3 regions of the Rhodoferax saidenbachensis genome follow, and region 3 is predicted to be linked to each of the others. Evidence: predicted binding sites of a transcription regulator. Region 3 holds the regulator's gene; each other region holds the start of a gene.

Region 1 (5,574 bases), 1.8 Mb from region 3:
GCAACCAGCAGGCTGTGCTCGCTGATCTGGGAGCGCTTGGGCAACCATTTGCGCGCGCTGTGCATCACGCCCGCCGCTATCTGAACGGAAGGCCCCTCCCGCCCCAGAGACAACCCACCCAACAAGCCCCAGGCGGTGAGCGCCATTTTGGCCAGGGTCAGACGCATTGACACAAAAAGGCCGCGCGTTGATTCCGTAACAGCGGCGTCTTGCGCGGCCATGACCTGCGGGATGCCGGACCCAGCAGCACCGGGGAAGTAACGTCGCGTGACCCACACAATGGCCGCCGCTGTCAGCGGGGTCCAGAGCAGCGGCATCCACCAGTGGCCGGCCTGGACGCGGAAGAACAGGGCCAGAGCGTGTTCGGTCAACCAGGTGAAAGCAACAACCGTCAGGCCCGCCAGTGCGGCAAAGGCAATGAACAGGGCACGCCCCCGCCAGAGGTGTGCGTCATACAACTCATTTTTAAAGGCCGAGTAAATGTGGGGGTGCTGTCGCATGGTGTTGCAGCCAAAAGAATCGCTTGCCCAAATCATACATTGGTACAAATGTACTTTGTTATATTCGCACAAATGTATTTGCGCATGCGCGCGGTACGCGTAACCAGGAGGCAAGCATGAAAATAGGACTGATCGGGTATGGCAAGGCAGGCACAGCAGTAGCCCATGTTCTCAATGAAGACCCCAGGTACACGCTGCAGTGGATCGCGACCCGTACCGGCGCGCCCGGGCCCGTGGCTGTGGGGGACACCGCCATCCCTGTGGTGGCACTGTCTGAAGCCACTTTGGGGCCGTGGCTAGACCAGCACCCGGTGGACGCACTGGTGGATTTTTCGGGCGCGGAATCCGTGCAGGTCTATGGTGAGGAGGTCAGACGGCGGGCCCTGACCCTGGTCACGGCCATTTCTGCGTACGACGATGCCCAGTTGGCCTACGTGCGCACGCTGGGCGATGCGGCCAAGGTGCTGTGCTCGCCCAACATGACCGTTGGCATCAATTTCCTGATCATGGCAGCCCGACTGCTCCGGGAGATTGCACCCTTTGCCGACGTCGAAATTCTGGAACAGCACTTTCGGGACAAACCCGAGGTGTCCGGCACCGCCAAGAAAATCGCCGAAAGCCTGGACATCAGCGGTGACAAGATCACCTCGATGCGTTTGGGCGGTATCGTTGGCCACCACGAGGTGATCTTCGGGTTTCCGTACCAGACCGTGCGCCTCATCCACAACTCCATCAAACGGGAGGCGTTTGGCACAGGCGCTGCCTTTGCACTGAATGAGCTGCAAAACTGCCCCCACGGGTTCTACACCTTCGATGATCTTCTGATGCAGAGACTGCGCAAGCAGATCCTGGCGGGGAGCGGGGAATCACTCCACTGAAGAAGCCGGTCGCCGTATGATCCGTACCCACCGACCTACCCCGTTCGCCCATGAAAACCGCCAAGCCCTCTGCGAGCCAAACCGACAATGCAGCGCTGGCCCTCAGGCGATTCCGGGTCGTGTTCAATGCGGTGCGCACCCACTTTCGACACGTCGAAAAAGAAACCGGTTTGGGTGGCGCGCAGGTATGGGCGCTGAGCCTGATTCAGCAGAACCCGGGCATGGGTGTTGGTGAAGTCTCCGCCAAAATGGACATCCACCAGTCGACGGCCAGCAACCTGATCAAGATACTCGTCAAAAAGGACCTGCTCACCCTGTCCAAGTCGGATGGAGACAAACGCGCCGTTGAGCTGCGTGTGACAGCAGAGGGAAAGAAGGCGATCAAGAAGATACCGGGGCCGTTTGAAGGCGTACTGCCTGAGGCGCTCAGGCAACTGGACGATGCAACCCTCGCCAGCCTGAACCGCGATCTGGAAAAGCTGATGCATGTGTTGGAAGCGGACGAGGACGCCGGGAGCATCCCTTTGGCCCATCTATAGCGCCGCATTGGTGCACCGCACAACGCCGGTGCTCGCTCTAGTTTTTGCATCAAATAGGCCTCTAGCCCTTGCACAGATTGCGCAAGCAGCTACTTTTTTCATAGCAAAAATACGCCGGAATCATCTGGCACAAACATTGCATAAGTCCTGCTGAGACCCAGTAGGGTCGTACGTAAAGAGGGTCCAACGGCGGGCTCTCACCGCGTACACAGGACAAAGGCGTCCCCACAGGTTCATCGCGCACAGCGCTGTGAACCTTGTGTGGACGCCTTTTTTGTTTTTGTTTTTACCTTTCGCAACTTCTGGAGCGTGTGCCATGACTGATCTTCTGAAAGCCAAACTCAGCCGCCGTGCGGTTTTGCAGACCGCCGCCGTGGGTGCCATCGGCATCGACCCCGCGCTGCGCGCTGCGGTGTATGCCGCCGGCTCCGACGCGCCGGAAAAGACCGAGGTCAAGATCGGCTTCATCCCGCTGACCGACTGCGCCAGCGTGGTCATGGCCTCGGTACTGGGCATCGACAAGAAATACGGCGTCACCATCATCCCGTCCAAAGAAGCCAGTTGGGCCGGTGTGCGCGACAAGCTGGTCAATGGCGAGCTGGACTTTGCCCACGTGTTGTACGGCCTGGTCTACGGCGTGCACTTAGGCATTGGTGGCCCCAAGAAAGACATGGCGGTACTGGCCACCCTCAACAACAACGGCCAAGCCATCACGTTGTCCAAAAAGCTGGCGGACAAAGGCGCTGTAGACGGCGCGGGCCTGGCCAAACTGATGGCCAGCGAGAAACGCGAATACACCTTTGCACAGACCTTCCCCACCGGCACCCACGCCATGTGGCTGTACTACTGGCTGGCGGCCAACGGCATCAACCCGATGAAGGACTCCAAGGTCATCACCGTACCGCCGCCCCAGATGGTGGCCAACATGCGCGTCGGCAATATGGACGGCTTCTGCGTGGGCGAGCCCTGGAACCACCGCGCCATCATTGACGGCATTGGCGTGACGGCAACCACCACCCAGGACATCTGGAAAGACCACCCCGAAAAAGTGCTGGGCACCACGGGCGACTTCGTCAAGAAATACCCCAACACCGCACGCGCTGTGACGGCCGCGATTCTGGAAGCCGGCCGCTGGATTGACGCCAGCCTGTCCAACAAAAACAAGATGGCCGAAACCATCGCCGACAAGAGCTACGTGAACACCAGCGTGGACGCCATCAACCAGCGCATTCTGGGCCGTTACCAAAACGGCATGGGCAAGACCTGGGACGACCCGAACTACATGAAGTTCTACAACGACGGAGCGGTGAACTTCCCCTACCTGTCGGACGGCATGTGGTTCCTGACCCAACACAAACGCTGGGGCTTGCTCAAAGACCACCCCGACTACCTGGCCGTGGCCAAACAGATCAACCAGATCGACATCTACAAACAGGCCGCTACCGCCAGCAAAACACCGGTGCCCAAGAGCGATATGCGCAGCAGCAAGCTCATGGACGGTGTGGTCTGGGACGGCAAAGATCCCAAGAAGTACGCCGACAGTTTCAAGGTCAAGGCTTAAGCCACTTCCAACCGGGAGATCACCATGGTCAGCGCTGTTTTCCACTCCCCCTGGGCCCCGGTGGCCGAGGGAAACGCTATCAAAAAAGAAGCTGCTCACGCAGATTCCACAAGGGCTACAGCCCTAAAAGGCACTGAAATGCAAGCAACGACAGCAACCCCTGCCCCCGCAACCAAGCCCGGTTACGACTGGCGCGGCCTGTTCCTGGTGGTGGTGCCGCCGCTGCTGGGCCTGGCCCTGCTGGTGGGCATCTGGGCGCTGGTGAGTGTCGGTACGGCTGCCAGCATCCCTGGCCCGCTGGAGACCTGGAAACAAGCCGTCGTGTTGTTCAGCGATCCGTTCTACCGCAAGGGTCCCAATGACCAAGGCGTGGGCTGGAACGTGTTGTTCTCGCTGGAGCGTGTGGCGCTGGGCTTTGGCCTGGCCGCCGCGGTGGGCATCCCTGCGGGTTTCATGATCGGCCGCTTTGAGTTTTTGAGCCGCATGTTCAACCCGCTTATCAGTCTGCTGCGCCCCGTCTCTCCCTTGGCTTGGCTGCCGATTGGTTTGCTGGTGTTCAAGGGTGCCAACCCGGCCGCCATCTGGACCATCTTCATCTGCTCCATCTGGCCCATGATCATCAACACCGCCGTCGGTGTGCAGCGCGTGCCGCAGGATTACATGAACGTCGCGCGTGTGCTGAACCTCTCCGAGTGGAAGATCGTCACCAAGATCCTCTTCCCCTCGGTGCTGCCCTACATGCTGACTGGCGTGCGCCTGGCAGTCGGTACGGCCTGGCTCGTGATCGTGGCGGCAGAGATGCTGACCGGTGGCGTGGGCATTGGCTTCTGGGTGTGGGACGAGTGGAACAACCTGAACGTCAAGAACATCATCATCGCCATCTTCGTGATCGGCATCGTCGGACTGGTTCTGGAATACGCGCTAATCAAGATCGCCAGCGCATTCACATTTGAAGAGGTGAAGTCATGAGCATCCCTGCCACCACCGTCAGCTCCAACCCCAAGTACATCGAGATCCAGGGCGTTGAGCAAACCTTCAAGACCAAGAAGGGCCTGTTCCCCGCGCTGCGCGACATCAACCTCACGGTTGCCAAGGGCGAGTTCGTCGCACTGATCGGCCACTCAGGTTGCGGCAAGTCCACCTTGCTGAACCTGATAGCCGGGCTGACCACGCCCACCGCAGGTTCGCTGATCTGCGCCAACCGCGAGATCGCTGGCCCCGGCCCCGAGCGCGCGGTGGTGTTCCAGAACCATTCGCTCTTGCCTTGGCTCACCTGTTTTGAAAACGTCTACCTCGGCGTGGAGCGTGTTTTTGGTGCGCGCAACCCTGGTGCCGCTGCAGAAAACAAAGCCCAGCTCAAGGACCGCACCGATGCCGCGCTGGCGCTAGTGGGCCTGACCGCTGCCACACAAAAACGCCCTGGCGAAATCAGCGGTGGCATGAAACAACGCGTCGGCATTGCCCGCGCGCTGGCCATGGAACCCAAAGTGCTGCTGATGGACGAACCCTTTGGTGCACTGGACGCGCTGACCCGCGCCAAGCTGCAGGACGAGCTGCTGGAGATCGTGGCCCGCACCCACAGCACCGTGGTGATGGTGACGCACGATGTGGACGAAGCCGTGCTGCTGTCCGACAAGATCGTGATGATGACCAACGGCCCGGCCGCCACGATTGGCGAAGTGCTCAGCGTGGACCTGCCCCGCCCACGCAACCGCGTGGCACTGGCCGACAGCCCCGAGTACCTGCACTACCGCAAGGCCGTGATTGATTTCCTCTACACGCGCCAGGCGCATGTAGAAAAAGCCGCCTAAGGAGCACGACATGGACATGCGCCCTCCCCCAAAACTCAAACTGGTCATGGTCGGCAACGGCATGGCCGGTGTACGCACCATTGAAGAGCTGCTCAAGGTCGCTCCCGACCTGTACGACATCACCGTCTTTGGTGCTGAGCCGCACCCCAACTACAACCGCATCCTGTTGTCGCCCGTGCTCGCCGGTGAGCAGACACTGGACGAGATCGTGTTGAACTCCTGGGACTGGTACAAGGACAACAACATCACGCTGCACGCGGGCAAGAAAGTCACCGAAGTCGACCG
Region 2 (5,574 bases), 600 kb from region 3:
AAGTTGTTGAATGCAGACCGCTTGACCCTGTACGCCACCAACGAAGACCAGACCGCGATCATTTCAAAGATCAAGACGGGCTTGAACAGCAGTCGCGATCTTAAGCTGCCAATTTCTCCGCAGAGCATTGCCGGGTATGCGGCCTTTAGCAAACAACCCCTGAATTTGCCGGATGTCTACGACGAAGAAGCGCTAAAAAAGATCCATCCTTCTTTGACTTTTCTGAAAGAAGTGGACAAACGCTCCGGCTACCGGACCAAGCAGATGCTGGTTGCGCCAATTCTCGAAGGCAAGACGCTGCATGGCGTGCTGCAAGTCATCAATAACAAGAATGATGAGCCTTTTGGAGAGTTAGAACTTGATGGCGTTGCGGAGTTGTGCAAGACCTTAGCTACTGCCATCCGCCAGCGTATGCAAAAGGCGGAAGATGGCCCACGCAAGCGCGCTACCAAGTACGACGGCTTGGTGGCCGATGGGGTGTTGACTGAAGAAGAGCTCAACAAATGCATACAGGATGCCCGCAACGAAGGGCAATCGGTAGAGCACAGGCTCATGAGCGACTACAAGATCAAGCCCGCACAAATGGGCCCGTCGCTTGCCAAGTTTTTTGGGGTCCCTTACGAAGCATTTAATCCGGGGCGCATTCGCTCCGAGATGTTGCAGGGTGTGCTGAAGCGAGAATTTGTCGTAGAGCAAGGCTGGATCCCACTGGAGGAGTCACCCGAAGGCCTTGTCATCATGTGCATGGACCCGGAAGCAGTGCGTGGCTCCCGCGTCGTACCTCAGGTTTTCCCGCGCATTGCGAAATTTTCTTACCGTGTTACGACCCAGGCAGAGTTCGTAGAAACCATGGCGCAGCTGTTTGGCGCCGGGGCGGATGGCACCACGGTAGACGAGTTGCTGGCTGGCATGGACGGTGCGCCTCTGGATGATGGGGCCAATGAAGACTCATTGGAATCCGCTGCAGCAGACAACGAATTGGTCAAGTTCGTCAACAAGGTGATCATTGACGCCTACAACCAGAAGGTGTCTGATATTCACATTGAGCCCATGCCCGGCAAGTTCAAGACGGGTATCCGCTTCCGCATTGACGGCAGCCTCGTGCCTTATGTGGAGGTGCCCGCACATTTCAGGCAGGCCATGGTCACGCGGTTGAAGATCATGTGTGATCTGGATATTTCAGAGCGACGCAAGCCGCAAGACGGCAAGATCAAATTCAAGAAATATGGCCCGCTTGATATCGAGCTGCGGGTTGCCACGATTCCCTCCGCGGGCGGGGTGGAAGATGTGGTTATGCGGATTCTGGCGGCGGGTGAACCCATACCGCTGGAAAAACTGGGTTTGACGCCCCATAACAAGGAACGCCTGGAGGCGACCGTCAGCAAGCCCTACGGATTGTTTTATGTGTGCGGCCCCACAGGCTCTGGTAAAACGACCACGCTGCACTCCATCCTGAAATTCCTGAATACGCCAGATACCAAAATCTGGACGGCAGAAGATCCGGTGGAAATTACCCAAAAGGGGCTGCGCCAGGTACAGATCAACAAGAAAGCGGGCATCGATTTCGCCTTGGTCATGCGTGCCTTTTTGCGTGCAGACCCGGACATCATCATGGTGGGCGAGTCGCGCGACAAGGAGACCGTGTCCATGGGTGTGGAAGCGTCCTTGACGGGGCACCTGGTGTTCTCCACCTTGCACACCAACTCGGCACCAGAGTCCATCACCCGGCTGATGGACATGGGCATGGACCCATTTAACTTTGCGGATGCCTTGCTAGGTATTCTGGCGCAACGGCTTGCCAAAAAGCTATGCGATTGCAAAGAGTCTTATGTGCCGGATGCCGAGGAGCTACGACTGTTTGCGGCGGAATATGCAGAAGAGTTGCGTCATTCCAAGGCCTGGAAAGAGGACTACGCAGCCGAGAGCAAGAAGATGGTAGATAAGTGGATTCAGACCTATGGTGAGAATGGCCAAATCAAGCTCTACAGAGCAGTGGGGTGCGACAAATGCAACAAGAGTGGTTACAAGGGCCGTGTAGGTCTGCATGAACTGCTGGTTGCCGACGATGGTGTCAAGAAGCTCATCCAGGAGCGTGCCCGCGTGGCCGAGTTGTTTGCTCAGGCGGTTGAGGGGGGTATGCGTACCCTGAAAATGGACGGCATGGAGAAGATCATGATGGGGTTGACGGACTTAAAGATGGTTCGGTCGGTGTGTATCAAGTGACAGTTTGTGCTGACAAAAATGTCAATCATCTAATGTTGTTGTGATCGCTCACCTGAAAATTCGTCATTTAGGGGCTAAATCGTCTTTAACAAGGCCCATTCCATCGCTAGAATGCATGGCATGGAACCTGCTGATTAGAAGGCTCCAGTCTTTTTAACCAAGGAGTTTCTTATGAAGCGTTCTCTGCAAAGGGGTTTTACCCTTATCGAATTGATGATCGTGGTTGCGATCATCGGTATTTTGGCCGCGGTCGCATTGCCTGCTTATCAGGACTATACCGTGCGTGCAAAAGTATCGGAATTGCTCGTCGGAGCAGAGTCTGCAAAAATTTGCATTTCTGACGCTTATGCAGCAGACATTGGCAATATAAGCAATGTTAGTTCTGCATGTAGCTATGCTGGCACCGCAAAATATCAAGATGTGACTGATATTGCTGCCGCAAGTTTCACAGTTTCAGCCGTGTCTTCGGCTCTTGGTGTTACGGGAGTGGTGGCTTTGTTCAGTAATAATATGTCTGCAGTTAGCTCCTCCTTGGGCACCTTGGAGTGGAAGTGCAGCGGAAGTGTTAATAAATATTTCCCTGCGTCCTGCCGCGGTTAATATCTAACATCTAATAAAAACCCCTCTGAGAGGGGTTTTTTTATTTAAAATGAAAATCATAGAAACTTTAAAATTTAAAAAAGAAAAGGTTTTCGCAGCAGAGTTGGCCGAGCAACTTGCTAGAGATGTTTCACCTGAATTAATGCAAAAGAGACGCAAAGCATTGTCGGTGAATAAAATAACTAGATTGTTAGAAAAAACCTATACAAAAGCACAGACATTTCAGCAAGAGAATTCGATGGGATTTTTCAGGCGTAGCATTTTTGTCAATGCATTTCAGTGGGAATTGAAGAGTCGTAACTATCCAGAGGATTTTTCAACAATGGCAACGGAAGGACTTGTCATATCATTGATGAAGAAGCCGACTCAATAGTGTTTAATGCCACGCATAGGCCATAAAGTCAGGCCGAGTAAATGTTAAAACATATTTTGCAAGCCATAAAAAATTGGATATTTCGGCTAATCCAATATATGCTCTCTGTGGGAGCAAATCTGGAACGTGCTGATAAATTGATGGCAAGTGGCGAGTTCAATCTTGCCATTAAGGAGATTAAAAATTATCTTAGGCGCGATCCACACAATTGCAATTTGTATGTTGCACTTGGAAATTGTTATGACCAACTTGGTGATAAAGCTCAGTTTAAGCATCATATAGAAATAGCGTATAGGCTTGACGATACAAACAATGCCTGTATTTACCATTGGGCTAGAGCTCTGGTCATCAGTAATCAGTGCGAATTGGCGCTGCCATTGCTTGCAATAATCAAAGACAGTACCTCATTTGCCGAGGCAGTTAATTCCGAATTGTCGGGAATATGTATGGCTCTCGGTGATGCATATAGGGCCAAAGAGTTTCAAATGACAGCGTGGCTAAGTGATTTTGATAGCTTACGCCACGCAAATGCCTACCTGTTCAGGCTCGCCTACAACGATAGCAATGATTTATTACTCGCACAAGAACACCAATTCTGGGCCGAAACACTTAAGCCAAAAACTAATAGGCTAACAAACTCAGTTTCCGGAGTAGGAACCCAAGGCTCATCTATATATTTGACTGGACAGCCAGTCGCCAAGCCCAAATCCCAAAAGATACGCATTGGCTATTGGGGCGCAGACTTTCATGAGCACTCTGTACGTTACTTTGCGAGGCCACTTCTCGCAAGCCACAGCACAGATCGTTTTGAAGTATTTATCTACAGCGAAGATACCGTCAAGCCTTCCGCTGACGTTCAAGCCAAGGCGTATCGAGAGATAACGAAAGATTTTTACGACGTTCATAGCCTGAGTGATGAGGCGCTGGAAACACTCCTTCGCTCACACGAATTGGATATTTTGGTCGATTTGATGGGCCACACATCTGCCAATCGAGTGCATTTGTTGAAGAATAAGTTTGCAAAAATCCAAATTACGGGCCTTGCCTATCCACCCACGACCGGCCACAGCTCGATTGACGTCAAAATGGTAGACCCGCATATATGGACTGCGGAGGCAAGTCAATATTACACCGAGAATCCACTGATACTTCCCGAGTCATTGTGGTGTTTTGATCCCATGGAAGAAGTGCCATACTTGGCTGAGCCACCCGTGCTCAAAAATGGATTCGTGACGTTCGGGTGCTATGGCAATGTCGCTAAAATAACACCACCAATACTGGCATGTTGGTATTTGATTTTACAAAAACTACCGATGAGTCGATTGATCATCCAATCCACAGTACTAATTGATAAAACAACTACCGCCGCGTTTCGGAAGAGATTGGTTGAAGCGGGAATCAAAGAAGAGCAAATTGACTTGAAAAAACCTTCTTTTGGCGCTGCATATTGGGAGTCATATCAAGAGATTGATATTGTCCTAGACACTTACCCGTTTAATGGCGGAACTACTTCATGCTTCGCAGCATATGTGGGTGTCCCGCTTATTACTTTGTCGGGAAAGTCACTAATTAGTCGCGTGGGGCGATCCATTATGTGCAACTTGGGTTTCCCAGAGTTTGCAGTTGACACGGCAAAAAATTATGTGGAGCGTGCCATCGAGGTTGCTAGCGATACAAATTTAATCGCAAAATTTAGGCGAGAGGCGCCTCAACGATTCAAAGAGTCCAGCTTGGGCAATGCCAAAAAATTTGCATTGGGGTTTGAAAATGCCATTGAAAAACTGCTTGAGCAGCATGCCAAAAATGAATTGGGCAGTCACTCCAGTGTCCCAGCCTTGGAGCAGGAGGTACTATTGCAACGGGCACAAATGGTTTTGTATAACGGTAACGTCGCGGCGGCGACGCGAATTCTCGATTTGTGTCTGAAGCATTATCCAGATTCTGGTGGTGCCATGTTACTAAAATGTCGACAGCTCGTCACCGAAAAATTTCATTTAGAAGCTCTGAACTTACTGAAACAAGAACATCCAAAATTGAGCATAGAGGATGCCCACGAAGCATTATTACTAGAGGCACGTTTGAATTTGATTCTGAATGAGCCGGGTGCCGCTTTGCAGGTACTTCAAAAACAGGCGCTTATGCCAGAGCCTAGCGATACACAAAAGATGCAGGGCGAGCTCTTAAGTACTGCCTTGTCGTTTGATGTGAGTGGTGAGCGCGAGTTGCCAACGTATCCGGCGCAGCAATCTATTTTGGTTTTGGTGCCGTGCGCTTCTGCAAAGATCGTCGAAGAGATCGAGCGCCATATGTATGCAAACTGTATTCATCCTGAACGATGGGACATTACATATCAACGCTGTGAGCCGAGCGAACGATTA
Region 3 (5,574 bases):
TGTGCAGGTCGGTGCCTTCCGTACGGCAGAAGATGCCGAGGCGCACCGGGCCAAGCTGTCGCTCAGCGGCATTGAGACCAAGATTTCCGAGCGCGAGCAATCGGGACGCATCGTGTTCCGTGTGCGCTCCGGGCCTTTCGACAAGAAGGAAGACGCGGACCGTTCCAAGGAAAAGCTGGACAAGGCCGGGCTGGAGACGGCCCTGGTCCGCGTACCCAAATAGGAAATGAACAGGCGCTAAGCCCCGGAACTTTTGCCCGGCTTGTTTGTCACACGGGCCTTATTGGAGTTGTTGCATATGAAACGTCGTGAATTTTCCCAGGCCGCCGCAGGTGCTGCCATGACCGCATCGGCCCTGTTGCCTTCTCTGGCACAGGCACAGGCCGCCAAACCCCAGCCGGGCACCGACTACATGGTGCTGGACCCACGCGCTGCGGTGGAAGCCCCGGCCGGCAAGGTCGAAGTGGTGGAGTTCTTCTGGTACAGCTGCCCGCATTGCAATGCGTTTGAGCCCACGCTAGCGGCATGGATCAAGAAGCTGCCCAAGGACGTGGCGTTCCGCCGCGTACCCGTGGCCTTCAATGACAGCTTTGCCCCGCAACAACGGCTGTACTACACGCTCGAAGCCATGGGGCTGGTCGACACGCTGCATGCCAAGGTGTTTGCTGCCATCCATGCAGAAAAAATCAACCTGACGCGCGGCGAACAGATCGCTGAATGGATTGCCAAACAAGGCGTGGACAAAGCCAAGTTCATGGAGCAGTTCAACTCGTTCACCGTGGTCAGCAAGGTCAGCCGCGCCACCCAGTTGCAAAACGCCTACAAGGTCGAGGGCGTTCCCGCCCTGGGCGTGGCGGGGCGCTTCTACACCGATGGCTCGATTGCCCGCAGCATGGAGCGTGCGCTGCTGGTCGTGGAGTCGCTGGTGGCGGATGTGCGTGCAGGGCGCTGAGAAGAATTCACAACGACTTCCGCCCATCTCGCGCGGGAAATGTAACGAAGTGTCTCGGGGCGGGGCTAGAATGGTTTTACCAGCAACCCCGGCCCAGGAGACCGCCCCATGCCACACCAGAAATTCAGGCTCGTTACCCGCAGTGATTTTGACGGTCTGGTGTGCGCCGTGCTGCTCAATGAGCTGGAACTGATCGACGACATCAAGTTCGTCCACCCCAAGGACATGCAGGATGGCAAGGTGGAGGTGTCCGACCGCGACATCACCACCAACCTGCCGTATGTGCCCGGCGTGCATCTGGCGTTTGACCACCACGCGTCCGAAGCGGTGCGCAATACCGGCGAGCGCCCCAACCACATCATCCACCCCGACGTAGCGTCTGCTGCACGCGTGGTGTTTGACCACTACGGCGGTGCTGCGGCTTTCCCTGCGTCTTTCCACGACATGATGGATGCTGTGGATAAGGGTGATTCGGCCCAGTTCAGCCGTGAAGAAATCCTGGAGCCCACCGACTGGGTGCTGCTCAATTTCCTGATGGATTCACGCACCGGTTTGGGCCGCTTCCGCGAGTTCCGCGTCAGCAACTACCAGTTGATGATGGACCTCATCCAATACTGCCACGACCACACCATTGACGAGATCCTGCAGCTGCCCGATGTGATCGAGCGGGTTGACCTGTATTTCGACCACACTGCGCGGGCGCGGGACCAGATTGAACGCTGTTCCACCGTACACGGCAATCTGCTGGTGCTGGACCTGCGTAACGAGGAAACCATTTTTGCGGTGAACCGTTTCATGGTTTACGCGATGTTTCCCGAGACCAATATCTCCATCCACGTGTTGTGGGGCGTGCAGAAACAGAACACCGTGTTTGCGACCGGCAAGTCCATCACCAACCGCAGCTCCAAGACCCGCATTGGTGACCTGATGCTGACCTACGGCGGCGGTGGCCACGACAACGCGGGCACCTGCCAGGTGGACAACGACCGCGCGGCCGGCGTGTTGCAAGAGCTAATCACCAAAATCAACGCCGACGGCTGATCGAGGCTCGCGCCACCTCTCTGGCGGAGCGCCACCTCCCAAATGGGCGGCCCAACGCGGCCGTGCCTTATTTCACTGCTGGGGCTGGAACCTGCGATGCGCTCGGTACAATGGCCGAAGCGTTTTTCGAGCAAGTTTCGTGCCTTTATGAAAATCCCCTATTTTTCCCTGTTGATGGTGGCTGCCTTTGCGGGCTCTGCCGGCCCGGCGCTGGCCGAAAAAGCCGACCGTGATAAACCCATGAACATCGAGGCCGATGCGCTGCGTTACGACGATGTGAAGCAGGTCAGCGTCTTTACCGGTCGCGTGGTTCTGACCAAAGGCACCATCGTGATCCGCGGGGCCCAGGTCGAGGTGCGCCAAGACCCGGATGGTTACCAGTTTGGCCTGGTCACCGGTTCCACGGCCACGCCCGCCTTTTTTAGGCAAAAACGCGAAGCACTGGACGAATTCATTGAAGGCGAAGGCGAAACCATCGAATACGACGGTAAGGCGGACACCGTCAAGTTCGCCAAAAAAGCCCAACTGCGGCGTTTTCGCGGCAGCGCGCTGGGAGATGAAATTACGGGCGGCGTCATCGTCTACAACAACCTGACCGACATGTTTACCGTGGATGGCAACGCCAACAAAGGCGTGGCAGGTGCACCCGGCGGCCGTGTGCGCGCCATGCTGACCCCCAAGCCCGAGAGTGGCGCTGCGGCATCACCTGCGCCTGCCGGGCCGGCGCCTGTATTGCGCTCCACCACCACGCTGGGCGGAGCGACCCAGTGAGCGCCCCACCCGATGCAGATGCGGCGATAGATACAGCCGCCGATACCGGCACGGGTCGGCTGGAGGCGCGCCACCTGCAAAAGTCATATGGCAAGCGCCAGGTCGTCAAGGACGTGTCGCTGGCGGTGCGTACCGGTGAGGTCGTGGGCCTGCTGGGCCCGAATGGTGCGGGCAAGACCACTTCGTTTTACATGATCGTGGGCCTGCTGCGGGCCAGCGCCGGTGACATCACCATCGATGGCCATTCCATCGAACACATGCCCATCCACCGCCGTGCGCGCCTGGGGCTGGGTTACCTGCCGCAAGAGGCTTCGATATTCCGCAAGCTCAATGTCGAAGACAACGTGCGTGCCGTGCTGGAACTGCAGCGTGACGATGCGGGCGAGCCGCTGAAAAGCGCAGAGATCGAATCGCGACTGACGTCATTGCTGCAGGAGCTGCGTGTGGAGCATCTGCGCGAGTCGCCTGCGCTGGCCCTGTCCGGCGGCGAGCGCCGCCGTGTGGAAATTGCCCGCGCGCTGGCCACGCGGCCGCGCTTTATCCTGCTGGACGAACCGTTTGCCGGTATCGACCCGATTGCGGTGATCGAGATCCAGCGCATCATCAACTTCCTCAAGGCCCGCGGCATTGGTGTGTTGATCACCGACCACAACGTGCGCGAAACCCTGGGTATCTGCGACCACGCCTACATCATCAGCGATGGCCACGTGCTGGCGCAGGGCACGCCTTCCGAGATCGTGAACAACGCCGATGTGCGTCGCGTGTATCTGGGCGAACACTTCAAAATGTGATGAAACAGGGGCTGTCCCTACGCGTCTCGCAACACCTGGCGCTCACTCCTCAACTCCAGCAATCCATCCGGTTGCTGCAGTTGTCCACGCTCGAATTGAGCCAGGAAGTGGAGCAGATGCTCGACGAAAACCCGTTTCTCGAACTTTCGGAAGAGCGCGCGGAACGTGAGGAGTTTGGCCTCGGTCAGGCCGACACGCCGGTCAGTGAAGGCGATCGGGAGATGGAATTTGCTCCTAATTCAATAGCTGATTACGCAACATCCACCGGGTCTGAGACCAAAAACGACGATGAAGCCACGCCCCTGTCGGCTGACGACGGGCCGAACTGGGAAGGCGATGGTACGACCGAAACGGCGCACGACGATGGTGAATGGGGCGTGGACGCCAAGGCCCGTACCAACAACCTGGGCGATGGTGAAGACAAGGACGCCACCGAGCTGGCACGTACGCAGGAAAGCCTGCAGGCCCATCTGCACCGCCAGGCGCTGGCGCTGCGCCTAGGTACGGCCGATAGTGCGGCTCTGCGTTTCCTGATCGAGTCGCTCAACGACGACGGTTATCTGGAAGACCCGCTGGAAGATCTGGCGCGCGGGCTGGCCGGCACGGAGGACGAAGAACAGGTCGAAGACCTGGTGCACCACTTCACCGTGGCCCTGGGCCTGCTGCACAGCCTGGAGCCCGTGGGCGTGGGCGCACGCAACCTTGGCGAATGCCTGCGCTTGCAACTCCAGGCCCTGCTGACGAACGCGTCTCTGGACGCTCCACGCCGCGAGCTGCTGCAGGTGAGTTTGCGCATCTGTGGTCAACCCATGGACCTGCTGGCGCGGCGCGACATCAAGCGGCTGGTGCAGCTGTGCGGCAGCAGCGATGCGCTGACACGTGAAGCGATTGCGCTGATCGCGCGGCTGGAGCCCAAGCCCGGGCGCCGTTTTGTGGATGTGGAGCGCAACATCGTGGTGCCCGACGTGCTGGTCATGCAGGTCGGCAAAACCAACGGCGGCATGACACCCAAGTTCCGCGTGCAGCTGAACCCCGACGTGATGCCGCGCCTCAAGGTGCATGACATTTACGCCAATGTGCTGCGCAACCACCGCGGCGGCAAGGACAGCGCCAGCCACGCCGCCTTGCAGCAACGCTTGCAGGAGGCGCGTTGGTTTATCAAGAACATCCAGCAGCGTTTTGACACCATCCTGCGCGTCAGCACCGCCATTGTGGAGCGGCAAAAAAGCTTTTTCACCCACGGCGAACTCGCCATGCGCCCGCTGGTGCTGCGCGAGATCGCGGATGAGCTGGGCCTGCACGAGTCCACCATCAGCCGCGTGACCACGGCCAAATACATGGCCACACCGTTTGGCACGTTTGAACTCAAGTATTTCTTTGGTTCCGGCCTGGGTACCGAATCCGGTGGCAATGCGTCCAGCACCGCAGTGCGTGCGCTGATCAAGCAGTTCATCGCGTCCGAGAGCACCAAGAAGCCCTTGAGTGACAACCAGATTTCCGAGATGCTCAAGGAGCAGGGCATTGAATGTGCCCGCCGCACCGTGGCCAAATACCGCGAGGGGCTGAAGATCGCCCCCGCCTCTTTACGTAAGGCACTCTGATGCAACTCCAACTCTTTTTACCTTGCGCCGCTGGTGTCGAGGAGCTGTTGGCCGCCGAGGTGCACGCCGCCACCGGCCTGATGGGCGAAGACCTGCTGACACGCCGTGGTGGTGTGCTGGCGCGCGGCTCCTGGCGCGACGCGATGCTGCTCAATCTGCACAGCCGCCTGGCGCAGCGTGTGCTGGTGCAGCTCTCCTATACCGAGTACCGCAACGAACAAGACCTGTACCGCGCTGCCAGTGAGGTGGCGTGGGAAATCTGGTTCACACCCAAGCAAAGTATCAAGGTCGAAGTCACGTCGCAGCACAGCCCGCTGACCAGCCTGAACTTCGCCGCGCTCAAGATCAAGGACGCCGTGTGCGACCGCTTCCGTGACAAGGCCAACGGCGTGCGTCCGGATGTGAACACCCAATGGCC

The links. Region 3 encodes sigma-54, which starts transcription at its own class of promoters, with help from an activator protein. Its sites were predicted from a motif close to TGGCANGNAANCTGCTTT; they were not measured.
Region 1: a site for sigma-54 is predicted at 2,043-2,060, ahead of RS694_RS14070 (CmpA/NrtA family ABC transporter substrate-binding protein). Genes of this name have one in related genera too.
Region 2: a site for sigma-54 is predicted at 2,340-2,357, ahead of RS694_RS19465 (pilin). Genes of this name have one in related genera too.

Annotation. Positions count from the first base shown of each region.
Region 1 is NZ_CP019239.1:2,953,531-2,959,104, forward strand. It holds gene RS694_RS14055 (chloride channel protein) at 1-500, opposite strand, end outside; gene RS694_RS14060 (4-hydroxy-tetrahydrodipicolinate reductase) at 617-1,378, shown strand; gene RS694_RS14065 (MarR family winged helix-turn-helix transcriptional regulator) at 1,429-1,917, shown strand; gene RS694_RS14070 (CmpA/NrtA family ABC transporter substrate-binding protein) at 2,234-3,478, shown strand; gene ntrB (nitrate ABC transporter permease) at 3,503-4,447, shown strand; gene RS694_RS14080 (ABC transporter ATP-binding protein) at 4,444-5,289, shown strand; gene nirB (nitrite reductase large subunit NirB) at 5,300-5,574, shown strand, end outside.
Region 2 is NZ_CP019239.1:4,113,176-4,118,749, reverse strand. It holds gene RS694_RS19470 (GspE/PulE family protein) at 1-2,223, shown strand, start outside; gene RS694_RS19465 (pilin) at 2,395-2,823, shown strand; gene RS694_RS19460 (hypothetical protein) at 2,873-3,196, shown strand; gene RS694_RS19450 (O-linked N-acetylglucosamine transferase, SPINDLY family protein) at 3,238-5,574, shown strand, end outside.
Region 3 is NZ_CP019239.1:450,342-455,915, forward strand. It holds gene RS694_RS02190 (SPOR domain-containing protein) at 1-223, shown strand, start outside; gene RS694_RS02195 (thiol:disulfide interchange protein DsbA/DsbL) at 299-952, shown strand; gene RS694_RS02200 (exopolyphosphatase) at 1,061-1,993, shown strand; gene lptA (lipopolysaccharide transport periplasmic protein LptA) at 2,141-2,764, shown strand; gene lptB (LPS export ABC transporter ATP-binding protein) at 2,761-3,555, shown strand; gene rpoN (RNA polymerase factor sigma-54) at 3,555-5,156, shown strand; gene RS694_RS02220 (THUMP domain-containing class I SAM-dependent RNA methyltransferase) at 5,153-5,574, shown strand, end outside.